4 regions of the Ectopseudomonas khazarica genome follow, and region 1 is predicted to be linked to each of the others. Evidence: riboswitches for the same ligand, from Rfam matches in the RefSeq annotation. Region 1 holds a riboswitch; each other region holds the start of a gene.

Region 1 (4,206 bases):
ACGGAGTCACAATTGCAACGATAGAATTTGCAAATGGGTCATATAGAGGGCATAGTCGCGCACTTAATATGAATTCCCTCGACACGGTCGTGCCCATGCTGAAGCGCTTCGCACCCCTCGTGCCTGTTGCACTCACCCTGTTTCTCGCCGCCTGCGCGGGCCATGCGCCGCAGCCGCAGAGCGGCGAAACCTCGGCCCGGCCCGCCGCCCCTGTACAGGCTCAGCAGAGCGAGCCGGCAGAGGATGACGTCGCCGCACTGGTCGACGACAAACCCTATGAAATGCCGCAGTTGGCCGACAGCCTGCTCGATCTCGGGCGTTCGCTGATCGGCACCCGCTATCGCTACGGCGGCACCTCGGTGCAGTCCGGTTTCGATTGCAGCGGCTTCGTCGGCTACCTGTTCCGCGAGGAAGTGGGTCTGGAGCTGCCGCGCTCCACCCGCGAGCTGATCAAGCTGGATGCGCCCAAGGTGGCGCGTGCCGACCTGGAGCCGGGTGACCTGATCCTGTTCAACAACCGGGGTCGTGGTCGCGTCAGCCATGCCGGCATCTACCTGGGCGATGACCAGTTCATCCACTCCAGCAGCAGCCGCAGCGGTGGCGTGCGCATCGACAGCCTGGACGACAGCTACTGGAAGCGCAGCTACATGGAGGCCAAGCGCGTGCTGGCGCTGGCTTCGACAGAAGACGAACAGGCCTCGGCCAAGGCCCATCCCTGAGGGGACGGCGTAACCGCAGGGTTGCGCCACCACGCCCGAGGCGGCAGAGTAGAGCCTGTCCAGGCTCAGGATCGCCTCGCTCATGCCCGTCACGACCCGTGTTGCCCTCGTTTCCCTCGCGCTGCTGCTGAGTGCCTGCAGCAGCCACGCTCCCGCTCCCCAGCCCGTCTACATACCGCCAAGCGCTTCCTCGGCCTATCAGGGCGGAACCGAGGATGTCCTGTTTCGTGCGCTCGGCCTGGTCGGTACGCCTTACCGTTATGGCGGCAACACACCCGAGGGCGGCTTCGATTGCAGTGGCCTGATCGGCTATGTCTACCGCGACGCCGCCGGTATCAGCCTGCCTCGCTCGACGCGTGAGCTCAGTGCCATGCGCACCCCGGATGTCCGTCGTGATGCCCTGCAAAGTGGCGACCTGGTGTTCTTCGCCACCAGCGGCGGGCGCAGCGTCAGTCACGCCGGCATCTATGTCGGCGAGGGTCGCTTCGTGCATGCGCCGTCCAGCGGCGGCACCGTGCGCCTGGACAGCCTCGACAACGTCTACTGGCAGCGTGTCTATCTCGATGCCAAGCGGGTCATCACGCCGGAGCTGGCGCACAACCCCTGACCCCTGCCGATGGCCGATCCCATTCGTCTGCCGCCGCAGCCTGAAGCGTGCGAGCTTTGCGCTCGCCCTGTGGCCTTGACGCGCCATCATCTGATTCCCCGGGCGCTGCATGACAAGGCCTACGTACAGAAACGCTATCCCCGGCATGAGCGCATCAGCGCCACGCTGTGGGTCTGTCGCGCCTGCCATAACCAGATTCACCGCCTGTTCAGCGAAAAGGAGCTGGCACTGACCTATAACACTCGGGAAGCGTTGCTGGGCGACGAGCGCTTGCGCACCTTCGTCGAGTGGTTGGCGCGCAAGCCGGCAGGCTTCACGCCCAGGCACTGAGCAGCTTCGGCGTTGACGCGCAGGGTGGCCAGCCTCTACTCTGCGCGCCTTGCTTCAGGTGCCCTGAATCGCCGCCAGCGGCGGTCGAGAGGGTGAAACAGGGAAGCCGGTTCCAATGCCGGCGCTGCCCCCGCAACGGTAGGTGAGTCGTACGCCGCCATAGGCCACTGTGCAGTGCACGGGAAGGCGCGGCGTTGAACCTTTGGTTCGCTCACGAGCCCGGAGACCGGCCTGTCGCAGTTTCACGGCATCGCGGAGGGCGTTGTCCGGCCAGCGCTCCGGTTGCACCGGGGCGTTCGTGTTTTCTGTCTTCCGCATGCCCGACCAGCCATTGGCGCCTGGATGGGACGTGCGCATCGTCGTCTCTTCTTCTGGTTGCCGTTCGCGCCGCGCACGACCTTGCCGGCGCGTGATGTACAGGAGCAGAGCATGAGCGAGTCCGTCGAACGTGATGAGCGCCACAAGGCGCGCATGCAGCGCAAGAAAGCCCTGATCGACGAGAAGATCGCCCAGGCCCAGGACGAGTACGGTCTGCTGCTGGTGCACAGCGGCAACGGCAAGGGCAAGAGCAGCAGCGCCTTCGGCATGGTCGCCCGGGCCCTCGGGCATGGCATCAGGGTCGGCGTGGTGCAGTTCATCAAGGGCGCAGCCAGCACCGGGGAGGAAACCTTCTTCCGCCGTTTCCCCGAGGAAGTCAGCTACCACGTGATGGGCGAGGGGTTCACCTGGGAGACCCAGGACCGTCAGCGTGACATCGCCAAGGCGCAGGACGCCTGGAACGTGGCGCGGCGCCTGCTCGCCGACGAGTCCGTCGGCCTGGTGGTGCTGGACGAGCTGAACATCGCCCTCAAGCACGGTTATCTCGACCTGCCCACGGTACTGGCCGATATCGAAGCCCGGCCACTGCTGCAGCATGTAGTGGTGACGGGGCGGGGCGCCTTGCCGGAGATGATCGAGGCCGCCGATACGGTCACCGAGATGAACCTGGTCAAGCATGCGTTCAAGGCCGGGGTGAAGGCGCAGAAGGGCATCGAATTCTGATGAGCGCACGTCAATGTCCGGCGCTGTTGATCGCCGCGCCGGCCTCCGGTCAGGGCAAGACCACCGTCACCGCTGCGCTGGCGCGCCTGCATACGCGCCAGGGGCGGCGGGTGCGGGTGTTCAAGTGCGGCCCGGACTTCCTCGACCCGATGATCCATGCCCGTGCCAGCGGCGCGCCGGTGTACCAGCTCGACCTGGCCATGGTCGGCGAGGCCGAGAGTCGCCGCCTGTTGTGGCAGGCCGCTGGCGAAGCCGACCTGATCCTGATCGAAGGGGTGATGGGCCTGTTCGACGGCAAGCCCTCGGCGGCCGACCTGGCGCGTCACTTCGGCGTAGCGGTGCTGGCGGTGATCGATGGCGCCGCCATGGCGCAGACCTTCGGCGCGCTGGCCCATGGCCTGGCCACCTTCCAACCGGACCTGCCGTTTGCCGGCGTGCTCGGCAACCGCGTCGCCAGCACGCGCCACGGCGAGATCCTGCGTGATGCCCTGCCGGAGACGATCCGCTGGTTCGGTGCCCTGCCACGCAGTGCGGCGGTGGAACTGCCCAGCCGCCACCTGGGGTTGGTGCAGGCGGCCGAACTGGCCGACCTCGATGCCCGGCTGGATGCCGCCGCTGATGCCCTGGCGGCCAGTGCCGACGTCGATCTGCCGCCATCAGTGAGCTTCGCCGCACCAGTGATCGATGAGCCAGGCTCCCTGCTTGCCGGCGTGCGCATCGGCGTAGCGCGGGACGCGGCATTCGCCTTCCTCTACCAGGCCAACCTCGACCTGTTGCAGGCCCTGGGCGCCGAGCTGCGCTACTTCTCGCCGCTCGCCGACAGCGCCTTGCCCGAGGTGGACAGCCTCTACCTGCCAGGTGGCTACCCCGAGCTGTACCTGGCCGAGCTGGAAGCCAACCAGGCCATGGCGGCGGCGATTCGTGCCCATCACCAGGCCGGCAAGCCGCTGCTCGCCGAATGCGGCGGCATGCTCTACCTGCTCGACGAGCTGCATGACAAGCAGGGCGCCAGTGGCCGCATGCTCGGCCTGCTTGCCGGCAGCGCGACCCTGCAGCCGCGCCTGACCGCGCTGGCGTTGCAGGAAGTCGAGCTGGCGGAAGGCCTGCTGCGTGGCCACACCTATCACCACTCACGACTGGACAGCCCGCTCACGCCGCACGCGCAGGCGCGCTGCCCGAACGGCAAGCCGGTGGCCGAGGCGGTCTATCGGCTCGGCCGGCTCACCGCCAGCTACATCCATTTCTACCTGCCATCCAATCCGGAGGCGGCCGCCGCGCTGTTGCGTCCATGAGCGATCACGCCTTCTCTGCGCTGGAGCGTGCGGCGGTGTACCGCGCCATTGGCGAGCGCCGTGACATGCGCCACTTCGCCGGTGGCCAGGTGCCGCCCGAGGTGCTGGCACGCCTGCTGGAGGCCGCGCACCACGCGCCCAGCGTCGGCCTGATGCAGCCCTGGCGCTTCCTGCGCATCAGCGATCCGCAGCTGCGCCAGCAGGCGCATGAGCTGGT
Region 2 (4,206 bases), 2.5 Mb from region 1:
TACGCCAGCATGCGCGAAGGCAGCAAGAAGATGCTCTCGCGCCTGCCCGGTGCCTGGGAAATCGCGCGCAAGGTCGAGGAGCACGCCAAGGGCATGCTGGTGCCCGGCACCCTGTTCGAGGAGCTGGGCTGGAACTACGTCGGCCCCATCGACGGCCACGACCTGCCGACCCTGCTGGCCACCCTGCGCAACATGCGCGACCTGGACGGCCCGCAGTTCCTCCACGTGGTGACCAAGAAGGGCAAGGGCTTCGCGCCGGCCGAGGCCGACCCGATCGGCTATCACGCCATCACCAAGCTGGAGCCGGTGACGCCGCCGGCCGCAGCACTCTCCAGCCCGAAGCGGCCGAGCGGCCCGAAGTACTCCAACGTGTTCGGCCAGTGGCTGTGCGACATGGCCGAGGCCGATGAGCGCCTGGTCGGCATTACCCCGGCGATGAAGGAAGGCTCCGACCTGGTGGCCTTCAGCGAGCGTTTCCCCGAGCGCTACTTCGATGTCGCCATCGCCGAACAGCATGCCGTGACCCTGGCGGCCGGCATGGCCTGCGAGGGCGCCAAGCCGGTGGTGGCGATCTACTCCACCTTCCTCCAGCGCGCCTATGACCAGCTGATCCATGACGTGGCCGTGCAACACCTCGACGTGCTGTTCGCCATCGACCGCGCCGGCCTGGTCGGCGAAGACGGCCCGACCCATGCCGGTAGCTTCGACCTGTCGTACCTGCGCTGCATCCCCGGCATGCTGGTGATGACGCCGAGCGACGAGAACGAGATGCGCCGCATGCTCACCACCGGCCACCTGTTCGACGGCCCGGCAGCCGTGCGCTACCCGCGTGGCACCGGCCCCAACGCCCCGCTCGATGCGGGCCTCGAACCGCTGGAAATCGGCAAGGCCGTGGTCCGTCGCCAGGGCAAGCGCGTCGCCCTGCTGGCCTTCGGCGTGCAACTGGCCGAAGCCCTGCGGGTTGGCGAGACGCTGGACGCCAGCGTGGTCGACATGCGCTTCGTCAAACCGCTGGACGAAGCCCTGCTGCGTGAGCTGGCCGACAGCCATGAGCTGCTGGTGACCCTCGAGGAAAACGCCGTGATGGGCGGTGCCGGCAGCGCGGTCAGCGAATTCTTCGCCGCCGAGAACCGCCAGGTGTCGATGCTGCACCTCGGCCTGCCGGACTACTACGTCGAGCATGCCAAGCCCAGCCAGATGCTCGCCGAGTGCGGCCTGGACGATGCCGGCATCGAACGCGCGGTGCGCGAACGCCTGAACCTGCTCTGAGCATGAGCCCCGCTCATCGCCGCATGAGCCGGGCTTGCTTGTCATGCCGCTGCGCGCGCACTAAGGTGCGCGCACTTCATGTTCCGCCAGGGTGCGCTGCGCAAGCGGCGTCAGCAAGCCGTTGAAAAAACGCCAACGCAGGTAGTTTTCAACGGTCTGCTGAACGGGAAGTCGGTGCGCTCTCCATGAGCAATCCCGACGCTGCCCCCGCAACGGTAATCGACTGCAAGCATCACGCTTGTCCCTATCCAACCGCCACTGGGAGCCCCCGGGAAGGCGGATAGGGGTCGAGAGCCCGGAGACCGGCCAAGGCGGATCGACTGGTGTTGCGGAGGGCAGCACGGTCAAGCGCCGCCCACGCGCTGGCTGCTGTCCTCCTCGAAAGTCTGCCGACCTTGAGGAAATCATCATGAGAGCGTCTCGCCTGGCCCTGGCCATTGCCGTCCTGCCTGGCCTGTCACTGGCCAGCGAACCCTACGTGGCCGAGCCCCTGGTCATCACCTCGGGCCGCATGCCCGAACCACAAGCCCAGGCCACGGCGGCCAGCACCGTGTTCGAGCGAGCGGATATCGAGCGTTTGCAGGTCAGCAGCGTTGCAGAGCTGCTGCAGCGCGTTCCCGGTCTTAGCGTCGTCCGCACTGGCGGTACTGGCAGCCAGACGGGCGTGTTTCTGCGCGGCACCAGCACGGCACAAACGCTGGTGCTGGTCGATGGCCAACGCATCGCCGCGGCATCCAGTGGTACCAGCAGCCTGGAATTTCTCGCCCCCGAGCAGATCGAGCGTATCGAGGTCGTGCGTGGCGCCCGTTCGGCACTCTACGGCTCCGATGCCATCGGTGGGGTGATACAGATTTTCACGCGCAAGGGCGATGACCAGGGGCTCGCCCCTTACGTGCGCCTGGCAGCCGGCAGCGACAGTACCTACCAGCGCAGCCTTGGTCTTTCCGGTGGCGATGAGCGCACCCGCTTTCACCTGGGCGCTGCACTGGACGAGACGGCCGGTATCGACGCGACCCGCGACGGTTTCGGCGCCAATGGCGACGACGATGCCTACCGCAACCGCTCACTGAGCCTGAGTCTGTCGCACCGCTTCGATGACAGCCTGCAGATCGGTTTCAACCTGCTCGACCAGCGTGGCCAGGTGGAGTACGACGATGTCTTCAGCGGCTCGCTGCCGACTACCGACTACCTGCTCAGCAGTGCTTCCGGCTTCATCGACGCACAGCTCAGCGATAGCTGGAGCAGTCGCCTGGAGCTGGGCCACAGCGAAGACAAACGCGATAGCGGCAATGATCAACCGGGTGGTTCAGTCAGCCAGTTCAACACATACCGTGACGCCGCCAACTGGCTGAACACGCTGACACTCACCGAGAACCATCAGTTGCTGCTGGGCTTGGACTGGTACGAGGATCGAGCCCAGGGCACCACGGACTTCGTCGAGGATTCGCGCTGGAACCGCGCAGCCTTCATCCAGCATCGTTATAGCGGGGAAAACTTTTCCACCGAGATCGGCTTGCGCCATGACGACAACCAGCAGTTCGGCGACGAAAACACCTGGAATGCGGCACTGACTCTGCCGCTGGGCAACGCCCACGATCTGATTCTGTCGTATAGCGAAGGCTTCCGCGCGCCAACCTTCAATGACCTGTATTACCCGGACTTCTGCTTCGGCAGCATGTGTTTCCCCAGCGCTAACCCCGAGCTCACCCCGGAACGCTCCAGGAGCTACGAACTGCAATGGCGCAGCCGGTACAGCGACACAGGCTCGCTGCAGGCCTCCGTTTACCGAACCGAGATCGAAGATGCCATCGTTCTGGACGAGAACTTCATTCCGCAGAACGTCCAGACTGCCCGGATCAATGGTTTCGAGGCCGCAGTGCAGCAGGAACTGTTCGGCTGGCAAGGCAACCTGGCCCTGGCCCTGATCGACCCGCGCGATCGCGACAGCGGTCATACCCTGCAACGTCGCGCCAAACGCACGCTGACGCTGGATATCGACCGCCGCTTCGGTGACGTGTCGATTGGCGCTGGCTGGCGTGCGCTCAGTGGTCGTTACGACGATGCCGAGAACCAGATCAGGATGAGCGGCTACGGCCTGCTCAGCCTGCGCGCAGCCTGGCAGGCCACCCAGGAACTGGGGCTGAGCCTGAAGCTGGATAACCTGCTGGACCGGGACTACGCAGAAGCCACGTACAGCACGCCCAACGGGCGCTTCGGCTACAACAGTGCCGGACGCACCGCACTGTTCGCCGTAACCTGGACGCCGCAGATCTGATGTCGATGCACTGCTCGCGTAGGGTGGGTTAGCGGCGCCGAACGCCTATCTGGCAAGCGCCGATGAACGGGAGCGCCGCGTAACCCACCAGCGATGGAACGCATGGCAGCGGTGGTGGGTTAGCGCCACATCGAGCGCAACCCACGCCAGCAACATCCACAGGCGGCCAAGCCTGCCTGCGAAAGCACTGCACGTCCCGTGGCACTAACGCGCCCCGGCCATCCGCTCGCACAACTGCTCGATCGCCCCGAGCATCTGCAGACTGGGCCGTTCCAGGCCCTTGTCCGGCACCGTCCATACCTGGCCCTGGCGCACGGCATGCAGCTGCGGCCAGGCCTGCCAGGCGCTCAGTTCGGCATTGCTGCCGCCCAGGATGATGTCCGGATCGCGCGCCAGCACGGCCTCCACGCTGACCTGTGGCGCAGGCTGCGGCAGCTCGGCGAAGAGGTTCCGTGCGCCGCACACCTGCAGCGCATCGCCGATCAACTGTTCGCCACCGATGGTGTACAGCGGCTGATGCCAGATCTGATAGAACACCGCCAGCGGTCGTTCGCGCCGATAGCGCTGACGCAGCGCCGCCAGCCGCTCGCGAAACTCGGCGGCCAGGCGCTCGCCCTGCTCCGCCCGGCCTACTCGCTGGCCAATCTGCACGAAGGCATCAC
Region 3 (4,206 bases), 2.1 Mb from region 1:
TAGGCGGCCAGCGTCCACTCGCCCTGACCGTTCCAGAACGCCTGCTTGAGGCCGACCTCGGTCTGCCTGGCCCGGCTCAGGTCGAACTGTTGCTGGCTGGGGCTGAGCGTGAGCAGGTTGTTCACCCCTTCGGTGCTGGTGGCATGCTGGCCGTACAGCGACAGCTCCGGGGTCAGGGCGAACACCAGGCCGGCGCGCCAGTTGCCGCCGCTCAGGCTGCGGTCGACGCGGCTGTCGCCGAGCAGGTCGTCGCGCTGGATATGCACCTGGTCGCGGCGCACGCCGGTCACCAGCGACAGGCGCTCGCTCAGTTGCGTGCGGTTCTCGGCGAACAGCGAGAACTGCCGGGCCAGGTTGCGTTCGCGCGGGCCGTAGCCCTGCGGATCGTCGCTCTGGTAGCGGCCACCGCCAGAACCCGCCAGCGGCACGCTGTCGCTGAAGCTGCTGGCAAAGTCATGCTGACGGGCGAAGTGGATGCGGTTGTAGTCCACGCCCACCACGGTGCGACTGTCGAGACCGAACAGTGAGTGGTCCAGGGTGAAGCTCTGACGGTCGCCGACCTGTTCCTGGGTGTGCTTGATCTCGTAGAAGTCACTGCGCAGCACCAGGTCGCCGGGCTGCCAGCGGTAGGACTCGGCATTGCGCCAGTAGCGCTGGGTCTTGATGTAGTAGAGCTGGTTGCTCGCCGTCAGCGCATCGTTGATGCGCCAGTCGGTCACCAGGCGGGTGATCTGGTCGTTGTAGCGGACCTCGGCGTCGCCGACGTTGTAGTTGTGCTCGCGCAGGCTCTCGCGGTAATGGCCGTTGACCAGCGGGGTGCCGAAGTAGCGCTCGGGGTCCTGGTCGCCATGGTCGTGGGACAGGGTGAAGCTCAGCTCGTCACTCGCCTCCCAGCGCAGCGCGGCGCTGAACGCCAGGCTCTTCGAGTCGCCCCGGTCCACCCAGCCGTTGCTGGCCTGCTGATTGACGTTGAAGCGATAGCTCAGCGCGTCGCTCAGCGAGCCACCGCTGTCCAGCGCCATCTGCCGCCGGTCGTCGCTGCCGTAACCCAGGCGCAGCTGATTGTGGATCGGACCGGCGAAGGGTTTCTTCGGCACCACGTTGATCACCGCGCCGGTGGCGCCCTCGCCGTACAGCACCGAAGCCGGGCCGCGCAGCACATCGATACGCTGCACGGACCAGGTGTCCACCGGGAAGGTCACGGTGCCGGCTCCGACGTACTGGCGCGTGCCGTCGTACAGCTGCATGGTCGCGGAATGGCCGGTGAAGCCACGCGCCGACAGCGCGGTACCGCCGTTACCCGGCGTGCCGATGCTGCTGATGCCCGGCGTGCGGGTCACCGCATCCTGCACGCTGCGGTTGTTGCGCCCGCGCACCTCGGCGCCGCTCAGGCTGGTGGTGCTGGCCGGCGTCTGCAGAGCCGACAGCTCGAGCCGCGAACCGGCGCTGGTGGGCGTATTCAGGTCGGTTTCGCCCTCCTCGGCGGCCTTGGCCTGGATGGTCAGCCCGGGCAGGTCGACGGGGTCTTCGCTGGCCACGGCCAGGCCGGCAAACGCCAGGGCGAGTGGCACGGAGCAATACAACAGGGAGTGAGACACGGCAGAACGTCCAGGATTGCGCAGGGAAACCGGCCCGGCAGGGACCCGCGCCACCGGCTCGACAGCAGGTGTCGACGCGGATGAAGCAGACCCGAAAGGCATAATGTTATTGTTATAACATAACAATATGCTGTTTCGCAGCCGCTCGCCCGGGCCAGCCGGCCGGCGCAGGAAGTCCTGAGAAAAAAGGTCGTTGAAGCGGAAATGGCGCGCCATGAGTGTTCCATCGCAAAGGAAAAGGCACGGCAATCCGATGGAAATGCGCAACAGCAGACAGGGGCACGAACGCGCCCTACTGGAGTCAACGCCCGCCCACCGCGGGTTGCCAGACAGAGTGACTCCAGGCCGGTCTCCGGGCTTGCGAGGGGCATGAACGCATCGCCTTCCCATGCGCGTGGCGCACAGTGGCGTTTCGATGCGGTCGCTCGCTTACCGTTGCGGGGGCAGCGTCGGACTTCAACCGACTTCCCGTTTCACCTCACGCGCGGCGGCGTGAGACACCTGAAGCGGGGCGGATATGACCATCGCCGCCGCCTCGCGTCAAGGCAACTCGGCCATTGAGCCTGCGCGCAGCGCGCCGAGCCGCTAGACTGCCCCACCCTTTTCCCGGAGACGGCCATGACTCGAATCGCTTACGCCCGCGTCCTGTTCAGCGGGCCGGGTCTGTCCCGTGGCGCACTGGCCCAGAGCCTGCGCCAACGTGCCGAAGCCCTGCTCGGCGAGGCCCATCTGCACGACAGCGAGCAGGACCCCGAAGCCTTCTGGCAGGCCGTGGCGGATGCACCACGGCCGCTGCTGGTGGTCGACCTGGAACCCCGCGCCGATGCCATGCACCGTGACTGGCTGCGCCAGCGCATCGCCGAGCGCGGCAACGGCGAAGCCGTCTTCGTGGTGTGCAGCGCCCTCGAGGACGCCTGGCTGGACGGCCTGGCCGCACTGCTCGAACAGACCGGCCGCCACCTGCCCTGCCAGGACGTGCCGGCCCTGCCCGAGCAGCACCCCTGGTCGCAGATTCCGCCGCACAGCCAGCGCCTGCTGCTGTGCAACGGTCCGCGCTGCACGCGCAAGGGCGCCCTCGGCCTGTGGAAAACCCTGCGCCAGCGCCTCAAGGCCGCCGGCCGCCTGGAATGTCCCGGCGGTGTGCACATCACCCGCAGCCAGTGCCAGTTCCCCTGTGACCTGGGCCCGACGGCGAGCCTTTATCCACAGGGCGAGTGGTACGGCGTCAACGACGAGGCAGCGGTCATCCGCCTGGTGGACGAGCGCCTGGTCGCGGGGCGGGCCGTGCCGGAGCTGCGTATCGACCAGCCTGACGACAGTGCGCAGGAGCACTGAGCAGAAAGTTTTTTCCACCCCTGTAACGCCAGCGGCAGGTCCGACTCTAGTGAGTTGCCGGGCCTGAACGACGATGCTTCAGCCGGCCTCTCCAATTTCCAGAGGATAAGCGCATGACTATCAAGACCACCGCCGCTGGCGCCGCCATTGCCTTCGCCGCCGCCTCGCTGTTCGCCGGCATGACCGCCAGCGTCGCCTCGGCCGAGGAAGCGACCGTACACTGCTACGGCGTGACCTCCTGCAAAGGCCAGAACGACTGCAAGACCGCCGAGAACGCCTGCAAGGGCCAGGCAGTCTGCAAGGGCCACGGCTTCAAGGTGATGACCAAGGCAGAGTGCTCCGCTGCCGGCGGCACCGTAGGCGCCTAAGAGCCACGAGGGGCGGCCGGCCGGTCGCCCCGTTTTCACCTGCGGAGGCGGCGATGAAAGCAACGACGATGCTCGGCCACGGCCTGGGCCTGCGCAGCGAGTACTACCAGGAAATCCTCGAACGGCGGCCCGCGGTCGACTGGTTCGAGATCATCTCCGAGAATTACATGGTCGATGGCGGCAAGGCGCTGTACTACCTCGACGCCATCGCCGAACACTACCCGCTGGTCATGCACGGCGTATCGCTGTCGATCGGCGGGCCGCACGCGCTGGACCGCGACTACCTGCAGCGCCTGGCGCAACTGGCCAGGCGCGTGCGCCCGGCGTGGATCTCCGACCACCTGTGCTGGAGCCGGGGCAATGCCCACCAGCTGCATGACCTACTGCCGCTGCCCTACACCGAGGAAAGCCTGCAGCACGTCGCCGCACGCGTGCGCCAGGTGCAGGACGTGCTGGAGCGGCCGCTGGTCCTGGAGAACGTCTCCAGCTACCTGCGCTGCGCCGATGACCAGATGAGCGAATGGCAGTTTCTCTCGGCCCTGTGCGAACTCAGCGGCTGCGAGCTGCTGCTGGATATCAACAACGTCTACGTCAGCGCGCGCAACCATGGTTTCGAGCCGTGGGACTTCATCAGCGCACTGCCGACCGAGCGCATCCGCCAGTTCCACCTGGCCGGTCACCACGACTACGGCGACTACCTGATCGATACCCACGACCACCCGGTGTGCGACCCGGTCTGGCAGCTGTACCGGCGTACCCTGGCGCACCTGGGCCCGGTTTCCACCCTGCTCGAGCGGGACGATCACCTGCCGCCTCTCGACGAGTTGCTGAGCGAACTGCAGCAGGCGCGGCGCATCGCCCGCGAGGTGCTCGGCGAGGAGGCGGCATGCGCCTGAACGAATGGC
Region 4 (4,206 bases), 2.4 Mb from region 1:
GGTCACCAGCTTGGCCGCCTCCTGCAGCGCCTGCTGCACCTCGGCCAGCGCCGGCAGCGGGATATGCGGCGGCAGCACGCGATCGAGAATGCCGTCGCGGCGCATGTAGGCGTGCGCCAGCACGTAGTCGCCGATGGTCTGCGACTGACGCAGGCCGCCGCAGTGGCCGATCATCAGCCAGCAGTGCGGACGCAGCACGGCGAGGTGATCGGTGATGTTCTTGGCGTTGGACGGGCCGACGCCGATGTTGACCAGGGTCACGCCGTGGCCATCCTCGGCCTGCAGGTGATAGGCCGGCATCTGGTAGCGGTGCCAGACCACGTTCTCGATGATCGCCTGCATCTCGCCTTCGGTCATACCGCGACTGATCACCACGTTGCCCGGCAGCACCATGCGGCTGAAGCGCGAGTTGCCCACCAGCATGTCCAGGCCATGGCGGATGAACTGATCGACGTAGCGGTGATAGTTGGTCAGCAGAATCCACGGCTGCACATGGCGCCAGTCGCTGCCGGTGTAGTGCTGGATGCGCTTGAGGGAAAAGTCGGTGCGCGCCGCATCGAACAGCGCCAACGGCAGCGGGTCGATGTTTTCCCAGTCGTACAGGCCGTCGGCCGTGCCATCGGTGGCGGCGGACAGATCGGTGCTGGGGAACACCCGCGCCAGTTCGGCGGCGGTCACGCCACTGCCGGCCAGCTCATCGCCGCCCTCGACCACGTAGGGATAGGGGATGTTCTGCTGGCTGCGGCCGACTTCCACGCGCAGGGTGAAATCGTTCATCAGCGGGCGCAGCTGCTCCAGCAGGTATTTGCGGAACGCTGCCGGCTGGGTCACGGTGATGGCGTAGGTGCCCGGCACCTGCACCTTGGCGTAGGCGCGCACGGTGGTCGGCACCTCGCCCTGGCACAAATAGGTCAGGCGCAGCTCGGGGTAGCGGAACAGGCAGTGCTCGCTGGCGTCCGGACGGATGCGCTCCTTGAGATAACGCTTGAGCGCCTGGCTCAACGCACCAGTGGCCTCCTGGTGCAGGGCGGCGAGACGGTCCACCGCCTCCTCGGGGGTGTGAACAACGATGAAATCATCTGAGCAGGCTTTCACGATGCATCTTCCTGACTGAACGGACATCCCTATCTTGCCTGCATACGCCGACGAAAACATAGCGCGACGACGCTCGCGGCACGATGCCAGCAGCTAGGCTTGCAGCAATTGCCCAGAGGTCATCCCCATGCTTCGAGCACTCTGCCTGCTGCTGGCCGTCGCCGTGTGTCTCGGCGCCCGCGCCGGCGAACTCGATGGCCACTACCGGACGACGCTCGACGGTCAGCCCGCCGAGCTGATCCTGCAGCAGCAGGGTGATCAGGTGGAGGGGCAATATGTGGAGAACCGCAGCCTGCGCCTGACCCTCAGGGGCCGCTACGACGCCAGCTGCTGCGCGCCGAGATCAGCGATCCACGCTCCGGCCTGCTGCTGGCGAACATGAATGCCACCTACGCCAACGCGATGCTCAACGCCTCGATCGCCGCACGCGACCCGCGCAACGGGCAGGTGCTGGAGCGCCAGGCCCTGTTCCAGCGCGAAGCGGCGCAGGCCGAGCAGGCGCCTGTCGTCGCTGTCATTCACGACCCGGCACTGATCGGCACCTGGGTGCACGAGAAGATCGTCAACAGCGGCGGCGCCAGCTTCGCCTCGTTCAACAGCGTGATGACGCTGCAACTGAACCCGGACGGCAGCGTCACGCAATGGAGCCGCTCCGCCGCAGGTGGCGCCGAGTGGACCTACGACAGCCCGGGCGAGGTGCAGTACAGCGGTCACTGGCGCAGTCAGGACGGCCTGCTGATGGTGCGTCTGAGCGGCGCGCCCGACTATCGCCCGGCGGCCTACTACCGCTTCAGTGACCAGTACCTGGTCACCGAGAGCAATAGCGGCCAGATGATCTGGCAGCGCCGCCGCTGATCAGCGGAATCAGGCCGCCTGGTGCAGGCGCACGTTGAACAGTGGCCCCTGGCTGAAACGCGACAGCGTCTTGGCGGCTGCCAGCACGCCCAGGTCGATCAGCGGCTCGACCAGGATCACGCTCATGTAGGCCAGGCCGAAGCTGCCCACCGCCGCCAGGTTTTCGGCGGAGAAACCATGGCCATAGACGGCCCAGAATGCCACCCAGGCGACGATGCCACCCTGGTAGGCAGTCGACAGCGCCAGCGCCTGCTTGTAGGAGAGTTCCACGTATGCGGTGCCCGGCGCGACGATGCGCTTGGCCAGCAGGCTGATGCCCCACAGCGGTACCAGCAGCGTGGTGACGTTCATCCCGTACTGCGGCAGGTCGAAGGGCGCGAAAAACAGCCCTTGCAGCAGCAGGCCGGCGGCCAGGCCGATGCCGGCGGCGCCGGCGCCGAACAGCAGCAACAGGGTCGAGCCGAGGATCAGGTGCACCTCGGACACGCCCACGGCGTGGTGCGGGAAGACCTCGAAGAAGCAGAACACCAGCGCAGTGGTCAGCAGGCTGCGCAGTGCCAGTGCGGCGACGCCGCCGTTGTTGCGGATGCTGTCCAGGGCGAGCTTGGCGGTGAGGCCGAGAGCGCTGACGGCGGTTGCGTAGCTGAGCAGGATCTTGGCGCCTTCGACGACACCGGGTTCGATATGCATTGGGGTTCCTTGGCCGCGCCCACCGCGCGACGATTCGGATGGAAGAAAGGGCAATACGCCCGTGAGCGATGGCAGGTCTCCTGGCTCACGGCTTGCCACTTCACCCGCCTTCCCGACCATCGTCAGTGGCACAAGGGGTGTCGTTCGCCGCTTACAGTTGCGGGGGCAGCCAGGGCCTTGGCGAGAGTCGCCGCACCCTGTTCCCTTTTCATCCGCGTGACGCGTGCGCACGCAGAACCATCGGCCGCCAGATTACTCGCCTGTTGCGCCAAAAAACAGCGCATCAGGCGATCGATGCCTGAACCTCAGGCCAGGTGTGGCGTGCTGCGCGCCAGCAGTGCCTCGACATCGACGCCGCGCGGCAAGGTCCCGTAGACCCGCCCTCGCCCTTCCAGACGGCTGGCGATGAAGGCATCGCTCACCAGGCTGTTGCCCGCCTCGAGCAGCAACTTGGCCTGCAGTGCCACGGCCATGTCCTCGGTGAGCTGGCGTGCGCGGTACTGGATGTCGGCGGTGTCACGGAAGTCCGCCTGCAGGCGCTGGATATGCGCCTTGAGGCGCGCATCACCATGGCCATCACCCAGCTCGGCGAACAGCGCGTCGAGCACGCCGGGCTCCTTGGACAGCGCGCGCAGCACGTCCAGGCATTGCACGTTGCCCGAACCTTCCCAGATCGAGTTGACCGGCGCTTCGCGGTACAGGCGCGGCATGATGGTTTCCTCGACGTAGCCGGCACCGCCCATGCATTCGCTGGCCTCGTAGATCATTTCCGGGGCGCGCTTGCAGATCCAGTACTTGCCCACGGCGGTGACCAGGCGAGCGAACTTGTCCTCCTGCTCGTCATGCTGATGGTCGAGCGCCCGGCCCATGCGCATGCACAGCGCCAGCGCCGCCTCGCTTTCCAGTGCCAGGTCGGCCAGCACGTTCTGCATCAACGGCTGCTCGGCGAGCAGCTTGCCGCCGACCTGGCGATGCGCGCAGTGGTGCGCCGCATGGGTCAGGGCCTGGCGCATCAGGCTGCTGGAGCCGACCATGCAGTCGAAGCGGGTCATGGCCACCATCTCGATGATGGTCGGCACGCCGCGCCCCTCCTCACCCAGCATCCAGGCGAAGGCGCCACGGTATTCCACCTCGCTGGAGGCGTTGGCCCAGTTACCCAGCTTGTTCTTCAGGCGCTGGACGTAGAACGCGTTGCGCGAGCCATCCGGGCGATGGCGCGGCAGGAGGAAGCAGGACAGGCCACGGTCGGTGTAGGCCAGGGTCAGGAAGGCGTCGCACATCGGCGCCGAGCAGAACCACTTGTGGCCGACCAGCTCGTAGCCCTGCCCCGGCCCGCCGAGGCCGATGGGATAGGCGCGCGTGGTGTTGGCACGCACGTCGGTGCCGCCCTGCTTCTCGGTCATGGCCATGCCGATGGTGACGCCGCTCTTCTGCTCCATCGGCAGGTTGCGCGGGTCGTACTCGGTCGCGAGGATCTTCGGCAGCCACTGCTCGGCGACGTTGGCCTGCAGGCTGATGGCCGGCACGGCGGCGAAGGTCATGGTCAGCGGGCAACCGCTGGCGGCC

Evidence for each region. A riboswitch is a leader RNA that binds a small molecule or an ion and turns the genes downstream of it on or off. The one in region 1 is predicted to bind cobalamin.
Region 2: another riboswitch for cobalamin. It lies ahead of JLK41_RS21325 (TonB-dependent receptor domain-containing protein); the one in region 1 lies ahead of cobO (cob(I)yrinic acid a,c-diamide adenosyltransferase).
Region 3: another riboswitch for cobalamin. It lies ahead of JLK41_RS25035 (TonB-dependent receptor); the one in region 1 lies ahead of cobO (cob(I)yrinic acid a,c-diamide adenosyltransferase).
Region 4: another riboswitch for cobalamin. It lies ahead of JLK41_RS20885 (energy-coupling factor ABC transporter permease); the one in region 1 lies ahead of cobO (cob(I)yrinic acid a,c-diamide adenosyltransferase).

Annotation. Positions count from the first base shown of each region.
Region 1 is NZ_CP068551.1:1,994,588-1,998,793, forward strand. Features, by position in the region: gene JLK41_RS09460 (C40 family peptidase) at 96-719, shown strand; gene JLK41_RS09465 (C40 family peptidase) at 802-1,326, shown strand; gene JLK41_RS09470 (hypothetical protein) at 1,336-1,656, shown strand; cobalamin riboswitch at 1,696-1,905, shown strand; gene cobO (cob(I)yrinic acid a,c-diamide adenosyltransferase) at 2,086-2,697, shown strand; gene JLK41_RS09480 (cobyrinic acid a,c-diamide synthase CobB) at 2,697-3,989, shown strand; gene bluB (5,6-dimethylbenzimidazole synthase) at 3,986-4,206, shown strand, end outside.
Region 2 is NZ_CP068551.1:4,529,582-4,533,787, forward strand. Features, by position in the region: gene dxs (1-deoxy-D-xylulose-5-phosphate synthase) at 1-1,269, shown strand, start outside; cobalamin riboswitch at 1,392-1,594, shown strand; gene JLK41_RS21325 (TonB-dependent receptor domain-containing protein) at 1,679-3,544, shown strand; gene JLK41_RS21330 (cobalamin-binding protein) at 3,749-4,206, opposite strand, start outside.
Region 3 is NZ_CP068551.1:5,325,736-5,329,941, forward strand. Features, by position in the region: gene JLK41_RS25035 (TonB-dependent receptor) at 1-1,598, opposite strand, end outside; cobalamin riboswitch at 1,925-2,118, opposite strand; gene JLK41_RS25040 ((2Fe-2S) ferredoxin domain-containing protein) at 2,217-2,933, shown strand; gene bufA2 (BufA2 family periplasmic bufferin-type metallophore) at 3,047-3,301, shown strand; gene bufB (MNIO family bufferin maturase) at 3,355-4,197, shown strand; gene JLK41_RS25055 (HvfC/BufC N-terminal domain-containing protein) at 4,188-4,206, shown strand, end outside.
Region 4 is NZ_CP068551.1:4,434,160-4,438,365, forward strand. Features, by position in the region: gene amn (AMP nucleosidase) at 1-1,095, opposite strand, end outside; gene JLK41_RS25410 (hypothetical protein) at 1,223-1,477, shown strand; gene JLK41_RS20880 (hypothetical protein) at 1,474-1,950, shown strand; gene JLK41_RS20885 (energy-coupling factor ABC transporter permease) at 1,960-2,640, opposite strand; cobalamin riboswitch at 2,694-2,897, opposite strand; gene JLK41_RS20890 (acyl-CoA dehydrogenase family protein) at 2,946-4,206, opposite strand, start outside.